Linked DNA regions of Pontibacter akesuensis. The protein of the gene in region 1 interacts with the protein of each later gene in a pairwise test. Links are inferred from orthologs where the notes say so. Each region holds a gene or a part of one and is shown on either strand. Other genes may lie near its edges.

What was found. The genes of interacting proteins can lie anywhere in the genome.
Region 2: the proteins of ung (region 1) and A0W33_RS10185 interact in binary tests that used the Escherichia coli proteins (3 or more experiments, as listed by UniProt). The link is inferred for Pontibacter akesuensis from one-to-one orthologs.

What each region holds. Positions count from the first base shown.
Region 1 is NZ_CP014766.1:4,665,558-4,671,053, forward strand. Bases 2,466-5,377 are described here. They hold ung (uracil-DNA glycosylase), read right to left. Parts: upstream 4,297-5,377; coding sequence 3,634-4,296; downstream 2,466-3,633. Other genes in these bases: A0W33_RS19785 (hypothetical protein), read left to right, coding at 2,466-3,610; apaG (Co2+/Mg2+ efflux protein ApaG), read left to right, coding at 4,394-4,780; A0W33_RS19800 (O-methyltransferase), read left to right, coding at 4,912-5,377. In the rest of the region: lepB (signal peptidase I), read left to right, coding at 1-290; arsC (arsenate reductase (glutaredoxin)), read right to left, coding at 403-750; A0W33_RS19780 (LolA-like protein), read left to right, coding at 882-1,649; more of A0W33_RS19785, read left to right, coding at 2,111-2,465; more of A0W33_RS19800, read left to right, coding at 5,378-5,496. UniProt on the Escherichia coli protein: Excises uracil residues from the DNA which can arise as a result of misincorporation of dUMP residues by DNA polymerase or due to deamination of cytosine.
Region 2 is NZ_CP014766.1:2,395,359-2,399,571, reverse strand. Bases 1,293-4,213 are described here. They hold A0W33_RS10185 (nucleoside-diphosphate kinase), read right to left. Parts: upstream 3,003-4,213; coding sequence 2,583-3,002; downstream 1,293-2,582. Other genes in these bases: A0W33_RS10180 (DHH family phosphoesterase), read left to right, coding at 3,225-4,213; A0W33_RS10190 (LysM peptidoglycan-binding domain-containing protein), read left to right, coding at 1,426-1,806. Outside these bases: A0W33_RS10200 (MFS transporter), read left to right, coding at 1-746; A0W33_RS10195 (hypothetical protein), read right to left, coding at 822-1,232. UniProt on the Escherichia coli protein: Major role in the synthesis of nucleoside triphosphates other than ATP. The ATP gamma phosphate is transferred to the NDP beta phosphate via a ping-pong mechanism, using a phosphorylated active-site intermediate.

The sequences.
Region 1 (5,496 bases):
TGCCGTTTTACGAGCGCGTGATCTTGAAGTATGAGCGCAACGAAAACGCAGAGGTACGCGACGGAAAATTGTTCATTAACGGCAAAGAGGTAACGCAATATACGTTCAAGCAAGACTATTACTTTATGATGGGTGATAACCGCCACAATTCATTAGACTCGCGCTACTGGGGCTTTGTACCGGAAGATCATATAGTTGGTAAGGCCGTGATGATCTGGATGTCTACTAACCCGGAAGGCGGACTGTTTGACAAAATCCGCTGGAGCCGTCTCTTCAACACTATTAAGTAGTAGGCATACTTTCATTAAGCAGCAAAGCCAGGCATGTTATGCCTGGCTTTGCTGCTTAATGAAAGTGGCTAAGGCCAGTATGGTAGAAAAAAAATAGTGGTACTTATACTTGTTAAAGCAGCTGCTGCACGTTTTCAGGAGGTCGGCCCAGTACGGCTTTGTCTCCTTTCACCACTATCGGCCGCTCGATGAGTACCGGGTGAGCGACCATTGCAGCTATCAGCTCATGGTCCGTTAGTTGCCTGCCTTTGTAGTTCTCCTTAAAAATAGCTTCGCCCTGGCGTATGAGCTGTCCGGGTTTCATGTCTAGCTTTTGCAAAAGTCGGTTGATCTCCTCTGCCGTAGGTGGGTTTTTCAGGTAATCCACCACCTCCACGTCTTGCCCTGCCTGTTGAATGAGTTCCAGTGTCTGGCGGCTCTTGCTGCATCGGGCATTATGGTATATTTTGAGCATCTTAATATGATCTGATGAAACGAAAGATAAGCTGTAGAAACGAAGATAACACCTGCAGCGGGCCTAACACAAGAATCTTTACAAGGCGTAAACAAAAATTTTCATAATTTTAGCCACTTAAACCTCCACCAACCTCTATGGAAAAACACACCTTTACCCAAAGCGCCTGCCTTTTGCTCGCGCTGTTGCTTTTCTCCTGCCTCAGTTATGCAGGTATGCCCAAAACCAAGTATAAAAGTGGCGCAGCATTGGTAAAAGCCATGCACAAACACTGGCAAGGCAAATGGTATCCTAATTTTAAATTTGAGCAACGTGCCATATTTTATGACAAAGGCACCGTTACAAAAGAGGAAGTTTGGCAGGAGATTTACAGCCAACCAAGCCGGCTGCACATCCGCTTTGATGGGTTTGAGAGTGGCAAAGGCGTCATTTTTGCCCAAGACTCGGTGTATAGCTTTACTGATAATAACCTGACTGCCTCCAAAGCACAGATTCACCCGCTCGTGTTGCTATCCTTTGATGTGTACTTCTACAAGCCTGAGGTTACGGTGGCAAAACTGCAGCAACTTAACTTCGACCTAAACAAAACAACAACAGCCGACTGGAAGGGCCGCAAAGCTATTGTGGTGGGCACTACCAACGCCGCAGACAGCAGCAGCAGTCAATTTTGGGTTGATGCGGAGCGACTGTACGTGCTGCGTATTGTGACCAATAACGGCGGCATAACGCGCGATGTGGAAATGAACAACTACAAACTCCTGGAAAACAACTGGGTAGCCACTGAAATAGTGTTCAAGACGAATGGCGAAACTACTATGCGCGAAGAATACTACAACATAAGCTTCCCGGACACGGCAGATAATGCCTGGTTCGAACCCACTAACTTCAAAAACACGCGTTGGTAGAATCCCGGAGCGGGTGCTGAAGTATGGCAACCGGTTCTTTTCACCTCATTACAATAGGCCCCTAAAAGCAAAAAACTGCACTCTATCAGAATGCAGCTTTATTAATCTGGAATTAAAAACTAATCAAAACATTTTATATATAACAACCTTAGCAGGTATATAAGAGCAAAGTAAGTTATTGCCGCTTCATCTCATTATCCAAATGGTGCCGAGCAGAAGTATTGGCAACTTAAATTATCGAAGAAGCGAGAAACAACAATTGCTTGTTTCAGCTGTGCTACCTCCTTAACTTCTGCTAAGTAACACAAGCGTCCGCCGCGCACAAAAGTAATTTTCAATAGTCCTACAATTTCTAATCAAGGTATACCCACAAGTATACCATTGATTTACAGACATATATGCAAAAAATTATTACAACGTCAAACAATTCTTCTGATGCTGTATTTCAGTTAATAAAGTCTTTGACCCGTTCAGAAAAACGGCATTTCCGGCTCTTTGCCACTCGCCAGAGCTCTAACGGTGACATTAAGTTTCTACAGCTTTTTGATGCCTTTGATGGAATGTCAGCTTATGACGAGGAGCGCGTGCTCAGGCAGGTGCCCAGTATAAAGAAGCTGCAGTTCGCCAACCTGAAGGCAAACTTGTACAAGCAGTTGCTAGCTAGTATGCGCCTTTTCCATGCCCAGCAGAACACCGACATTCAGCTGCATGAGCAACTCGACTATGCCCGCGTACTCTATAACAAGGGGCTTTACCAGCAAAGCCTGAAAATGCTGGAAAAGGTGAAGGCCGCAGCGCAGCAGGCTTCTTACCCGCACATACAGCTTGCGGCCATTGATTTCGAGAAGCACATCGAGTCGCAGTACATTACCCGAAGCCTGGAAGGGCGTGCTGAGGAGCTGTCGGAAGAGGCCACCAATAACATCGCACACCTTTCCCGCCTGCACAAGGCCTCCAGCCTGGCGCTACGCTTGTACGGACTCTACATTAAAATGGGCCATGTGCGCAGCCCTGAGGAGTGTGCTTCTATCACTGACTTTTTCCGGCAGCAACTCCCCCTCCTCGACCTGAGACAGGCGAGCTTCTCGGAAAAGCTTGCCTTCTACCAGGCCCACGTGTGGTACAACTACATTATGCAGGATTTTAAAGCCTGTTACCGCTATGCGCAGAAATGGGTAGACCTGTTTGAGGCCGAGCCGCACATGAAGGAGCAGCAGCCAATGCTTTATATCAAAGGGCTGCACAACCTGCTGTTGGCGCTCTTCAGCCTCTCCTACTATACTAAGTTTATGGAGGCGCTGCAGCAGCTGGAGGACTTTGCCGCAGACAACAACAGGCGGAGCAGCCCTAACATCGAAATGCTGCTGTTCCTCTACATTTACACCAATAGGATTAACGCCTATTATATGGAAGGGCGCTTTACGGAAGGCTTGAAAATTGTGCCGGACATACGGCGCAACCTGCGCGTGTTTCAGCAACAGCTCGACCCGCACCGGCAGCTCATCTTTTACTATAAAATTGCCGGTTTATACTTCGGCAGCGGCGACTACAACAGCACGATACTATACTTGGAGAAGATCATCCATTTTAAAGATGTGAACCTGCGCGAGGATATACAGTGTTTTGCCCGCATTCTAAACCTTATTGCGCACTATGAGGCGGGCAAAGACGAGCTGCTGGAGTACCAGGTAAAATCCGTTTTTCACTTTCTGGGCAAGATGAACGACCAGCAGCCGATGCAGGTCGCTATCTTCGAGTTTCTGCGCGAGTTGCCAGACACCAGCCCGTTTGAATTGAAGAGTGCCTTTATTAAGCTGAAGGAAAAACTGCTGTTGATTTCGGAGAACCCCATGTATCGTAGGCCATTCCTCTACCTGGACATCATCTCCTGGCTCGATAGCAAGATTAAGAACATACCAGTGCAACAGGTAATGCAGCAGAAGTTTAAAACCTTAAAATAACACCTGAAGTTATAAGCATCCGATTACCACTCAATCGGTTCCTTGCCATGCTCCTGCAAGTACTTGTTGGCTTTGCTGAAATGCTTTGTACCAAAAAATCCGCGATCGGCGGCAAAGGGTGATGGGTGCGCTGCTATTAACACCAGGTGCTTGCGCTCATCAATAAAAGCACCTTTTTTCTGGGCATAGGCACCCCAAAGCATAAACACCACATGCTCCTTTAACTCGTTTACCTGCTGCACCACGGCGTCCGTAAACTCCTCCCAGCCTTTCTTCTGATGGGAGCCTGCGTTGCCTGCACGAACCGTAAGGGTGGCATTCAGCAGCAGTACCCCCTGCTGTGCCCACCGCTCCAGGTTGCCGGTGGCGGGCATGTCTTTGCCGAGGTCGCTTTTAATCTCTTTGAAAATGTTGAGCAGCGAAGGCGGTGTCCGTACCTTGTCGCTCACCGAAAAGGCCAGCCCATTGGCCTGATTAGGCCCGTGATAAGGGTCCTGCCCCAGAATCACCACCTTCACCTCATCAAACGGACACATCTGGAAGGCGTTAAAAATCTGATTGCCTGCCGGATAAACCTTTTGCGTGGTGTATTCGTCTTTTACAAAAGAAACCAGCTCCTTGAAGTATGGCTTTTCAAATTCATCTTGTAACACATTTTGCCAGCTTTCTTCTATCTTTACATTCATGCGTAGGTTAGGCTTGTTGGGTTAGATTTCAGAAACCGCTTGCGAGCACAATTTGTTGCACAGACAGGGTTTCTACAGTATACAAAAATTTTGTAACATGGATACAAAAACAACTGAAGGTGTTAAAGTAACAGTCACAACCAATTACTTGCCGGACTACTCCAGCCCGGTGCAGCAGCACTTTGTTTTTGCCTATAAGATCAGGATTGAGAATAACAGCGAGTTTACCGTGAAGCTCCTGCGCCGCCACTGGTACATCCACGATTCCACGGGCGCCATGCGCGAGGTGGAAGGCGAAGGCGTGGTAGGCCAGCAGCCTACCCTGGAGCCCGGCGAGAGCCACGAGTACGTTTCGGGCTGCAACCTGAAAACCGGTATCGGTAAAATGCGCGGCACCTATAAAATGGAGCGCATGGTAGATGGCCGTAAATTCGACGTAACCATCCCGGAATTCACACTAGTGGTGCCTTACAAGCTGAACTAAGTTATCAATGCATTTCCATGGCTGTTTTAGAAAGTTTGAACCGCTAAGCAGCACTATTTAATTCTCCTGAAGCTCAATTTATTCTTCCATTGTTTCCCCTGCGCCAAGCTGTAGATTACCTCTTGTATCGGATGCGTGCCTTTAAGCTGCATGGAGTTCACTCTCCTTTTGTTTTTGACCTGTTCCACAACGTGCTGCACCATACCGGCCACTTCCCCGCTTATAACCATGTGGAAGCGCTGCGCGATGCACTGCTGCAGGACGAGCGCGAGCTGCAGGTAACGGACTTCGGCGCCGGCTCCAAAATAAGCAAACATAAAACGCGTAAGGTAAAGGATATAGCCCGCACCTCTGCCAAGCCAGCCAAGTATGGCCAGCTGCTTTTCCGGTTGGTAAACCACTTTCAGCCGCAAATCATTTTTGAGTTAGGAACTTCCCTTGGCCTGACCACCAGTTACCTGGCCGAAGCACGCAAAAAAGGGCATATTTACTCGTTCGAAGGCTGCCCCAACATTACCCGTGCTGCGCAAAAAAATTTCCAGCAACTCGGCCTGCAGAACATTCAGGTGATAGAGGGCAATCTGGATGAGACGCTGCAACAACAATTAAAGCAGGTGACGCAGCTGGATTTTGCGTTTCTGGATGGAAACCACCGCTACGAGCCGACCATAAGTTACTTCGAGAGTTGCCTGACCAAGAGCCATGAGCAAACGGTT
Region 2 (4,213 bases), 2.3 Mb from region 1 along the record:
GTGCGTTGGTGCTAGGCACGGCTTTTCCATACTTGCTGCGCGGCTTGGGAGCGGCGCTTCCTTGGCAAACTACTTTGCTGGCAGTAAGTATACTGGCCGCTGTGGGCGGCGTGCTGATGTACCTGCTCGTGCCAGACGGCCCTTACTTGTCAAAAGGCGCTAAGTTTGAGGTGGGCAACATGCTACGGGTTTTCAAGGCGCGGGAGTTTCGAGCGGCGGCTTTCGGGTACTTCGGGCACATGTGGGAACTCTATACGTTTTGGGCTTTTGTGCCGGTTATACTTGCCTTCGCTTTCCCGGGCTGGCAACCGAGCCGGTTAGCCCTTATGACCTTTTCAGTCATCGCCGCTGGGGCAGTTGGCTGTATCGGCGGCGGATATCTTTCGCAGCGCTGGGGCAGCGGCTGGGTAGCGTTTGCGCAGTTGCTGCTTTCAGGGGTGTGCTGCGTGCTTAGCGTTTGGGTGTTTCAGGCACCTTCGCTGCTCCTGCCCTTCCTGGTATTTTGGGGTGTGGTGGTGGCCGGCGATTCGCCACAGTTCTCCGCGCTTACGGCACGCATGGCTCCTCCGGAGTTAGTGGGCACGGCCCTCACGGTTGTCACCTCCATTGGTTTTGCCATCACCATCATAAGCATTCAGCTAACAGGCTTCCTGGCTACGGTGCTCCCGCTGCCGTGGCTTTTTGTTCCGATTGCCGTAGGCCCGCTGCTGGGTTTGCTTACCGTGCGGCCGCTTACCGCCAAATGAAAAACGGCAGCCTGCCAAAGCAGACTGCCGCTATAAATCGAAACCACTGATTTATACTTCAAATCAGTAAATAAGTTATTTTTTCACTTCCAGTTCCAACACGGTACCATCCGCGCCACGCAGGTTGAGTTCGTCGTCATCCAGCTTCTGCACTTCAAAGTTCTGTGTCACGTCCTGGCCCTCAAACTGCAGCGTCAGGCGTTTTGCTGCCTGGTCAAACTGCCAGGTACCGGTTTGCAGCGAACCGCCGCCACCCATGGCAAAGCGGCCATCGGCATAGAACTGCATGGTTTGCGCTTTCTCTTCCTTGCTCAGGTCCTGCTCATCGCCTGCAGCATTTAGCTCTTCATTAGCTACCCAGGTTTTATTGTCCGGGCCTGATAAGAGGGTCTCTGCCCCTACTTCCTCCTTATCACCACCGCAGCTTAGCAGCAGCACGCTTAGCAACAGGGAATACAGCATGTTTGATGTCTTTATACTTTTCATAGTTTGTTTCTTTCAGATGAATGCAAATTTCCCGCCGCCATACTTCGGCTGCGTCTGTCCCTTTACGGCAGGGCATACTTTCCTGTTGCCGCAAGGGCAGTATAACTAACTGCCTCTTGCGGCGTATCTTATACTGTGCGGCAACATGGACGTGCCGCGGCTATGAAAACCTTAAGACTTAAAAAGAATTAGTATGGGACTGTTAGATTTTTTCAATAAGAAGGGCAAGGAAGAGAAAGCATCAAAACCAACAAGCAATGTACAATCCTCCAAGCGCGTAGAAACTCCAAAGGGCACGCAGCCCATCAGCAAGGGCGGCGATATGGTAACCAAGTCCCCCGGCCATCCGGAGCAGGGTTTTTACAGCGAAAGCGATAAGCAGCAGACAACCACTGCCGGCCCGAACCAGGATATTTACACTGTGCAGAGTGGCGACTCCCTTTCAAAAATTGCGAAGAAGCACTACGGCGACGCCAATACGTGGAAAAGGATTTATGAGGCGAACAAAGACAAGATAGGCGACAACCCCGACCTGATTCGCCCCGGCCAGCGTCTGGTTATTCCCCGCGACTAAAGATACTGTTTGTGTTTAAAGCAGAACGGCCAGCCTCAAAAGGGCTGGCCGTTTCTTTGTGTCTGGCGCTTTCTTAAATCTGGATTAAGTTATACACACCTAGCTTCTCCTAGGAGCGGAATTTACCCCTCCCCAGCCCTCCCCTAAAAACAGGGGAGGGAGTGAGGCTTTTGGTCTGATATCTTAACGGAATTATCAGCAACCGTAAAACATCCCCCTACCCCTTCAAAGGGGGACTTGGACAAAGGTATATGGCAACTGCTTTTGCCATCTGAACTGATTTTAGTCTTTGGGTGGGGGTAGGGGCCCTCGAAAAAGAGCGCCTTGTAATTGATGCGGTGCCAGCAGCTTCAATTGCACAGCGCAATGCCCGAGGACGAGGCCCCGCTCCTGTAGGGCCCCTGCCCCAGCCGTGAGCGCTCCAAAGCCAGAAGTGAAACAGTAGGTATTTGGGAACTAGAGGATGAACAGAGGCTAGAAAGGATAGCTTGGCTGAAGTTGCGGAAACAGCGGCTAGAATGAATAGCGAAATCAATGAATAAACGCGACAGCTTTCCGAAGCCCCTCTTCCTAGTGCTCTCCCCGAGGGGCGTGGGAACTAGAATGCTTATGACAGTATGAAACGTGAGACTAACAACTACAATCTTGTTCTGCTACACGGAAGATACAAGCGTGCGCTTGCACTAGAGACGCCTCCAAGTATGACTGGCATGAAAAAAGCCTGCCAGAAGTGCGTCTGGCAGGCTTTGAATCAATAAGTATACTTTCAATACTGCTTAGAAACGCTCGTCGGCAGAGAAGTAGAAGTCGCCTTCAATCTGTGCGTTCTCATCAGAGTCTGAGCCGTGAACAGCGTTTGCCTCGATAGACTTCGCGTACTTCTTACGGATGGTGCCTTCCTCAGCCTGGGCCGGGTTCGTCGCGCCGATTAGCTTGCGGAAATCCTCCACGGCGTTGTCCTTCTCCAGGATCATAGCCACGATAGGGCCAGAAGACATATATTTTACCAGGTCGCCGTAAAACGGACGCTCCTTGTGCACTTCATAAAACTTTCCGGCACGCTCCTCTGTCAGCTTTGTCTTTTTCATCGCTACCACGCGGAAGCCGCCTTCTTCGATCATCTTAGTTATGCCGCCAATGTGGTTATCTGCAACCGCATCAGGTTTAATCATAGTGAATGTGATGTTTCCGGCCATGTTTCTTTTTACCTTTAGTGTTTATACTTCTTATTTAAGTTGGCAAAAGTAGCGCATTTCGGGGAATATTAGCAGACTTTTAGGTTATAGTTTAGTTAAGTGCCACATTTGTATTGTAGGCGGCACGGCGGCAGCAAAATAGGGCTATTGTTGCTTTACACGTATTTTATTCAGAAATTCGCGCCTTATATCCTTATTAATCAGAGGATTTATCTACTCAGTATGCATAATATTAATGCTCTAAAAGAGCTTTTAAGTGAGCCTAAAGAGGTGATGATCACCACGCATCATAAACCGGATGCCGATGCACTGGGCTCGTCGCTTGGCCTGGCGGGCTACCTGAAAAAGAAAGGCCACCACGTTACGGTAATCACCCCGTCTGATTATCCCTCTTTTCTGAACTGGATGCAGGGCAACGACGATGTGATGGTATACTCAGAGAAAAACGACGCCCTGGTGCAGCGGATCATCAACGAGGCCCAGGTTATCTTTTGCCTTGATTTCAACAATCTCTCGCGCATCAACGAGATGGGCGAGTATATCCGGCAGGCACCAGGCACTAAGGTGCTGATAGACCACCACCTGCAGCCCGAAGACTTTGCCGACCTGGACTTTGCCAACACCGACGCGGCTGCCACGGCAGAGATCGTGTATGACCTGATTAAGGCAATGGGCGACGGCGACATGATTGACGCGGGTATCGGCGAGAGCCTTTACGCCGGCATTATGACGGACACTGGATCGTTCCGCCACCCAAGCACTTCTAAGAACGTGCACCTTATCATTGCCGACCTGCTGAACATCGGGGTGAGAACTTCAGACATTCACCGCCTTATTTACGACAGCTCTTCTGAACTGCGCCTGCGCTTTTTGGGTTATGCCTTGAAGGATAAACTGGTGGTGCTGCGCGAGTATAACACCGCCTACATCTCCATAACAGCCGACGAGCTGAAAAAGTACGACTCCAAAACAGGCGATACGGAAGGACTGGTGAACTATGCGCTGTCAATCGAGGGCATTGTTTTTGCCGCCCTTATCATCGACCGCAGGGAAGCCGTGAAAATGTCGTTTCGCTCGGTTGGTGCTTTCTCGGCAAACGAGTTTGCACGGGAGCATTTTAACGGCGGCGGCCACAAGAACGCAGCAGGCGGCATGTCGCTGGACTCGCTGGAAGCCACGGTAGCGAAATTCGAAAGCTTGCTGCCCGCTTA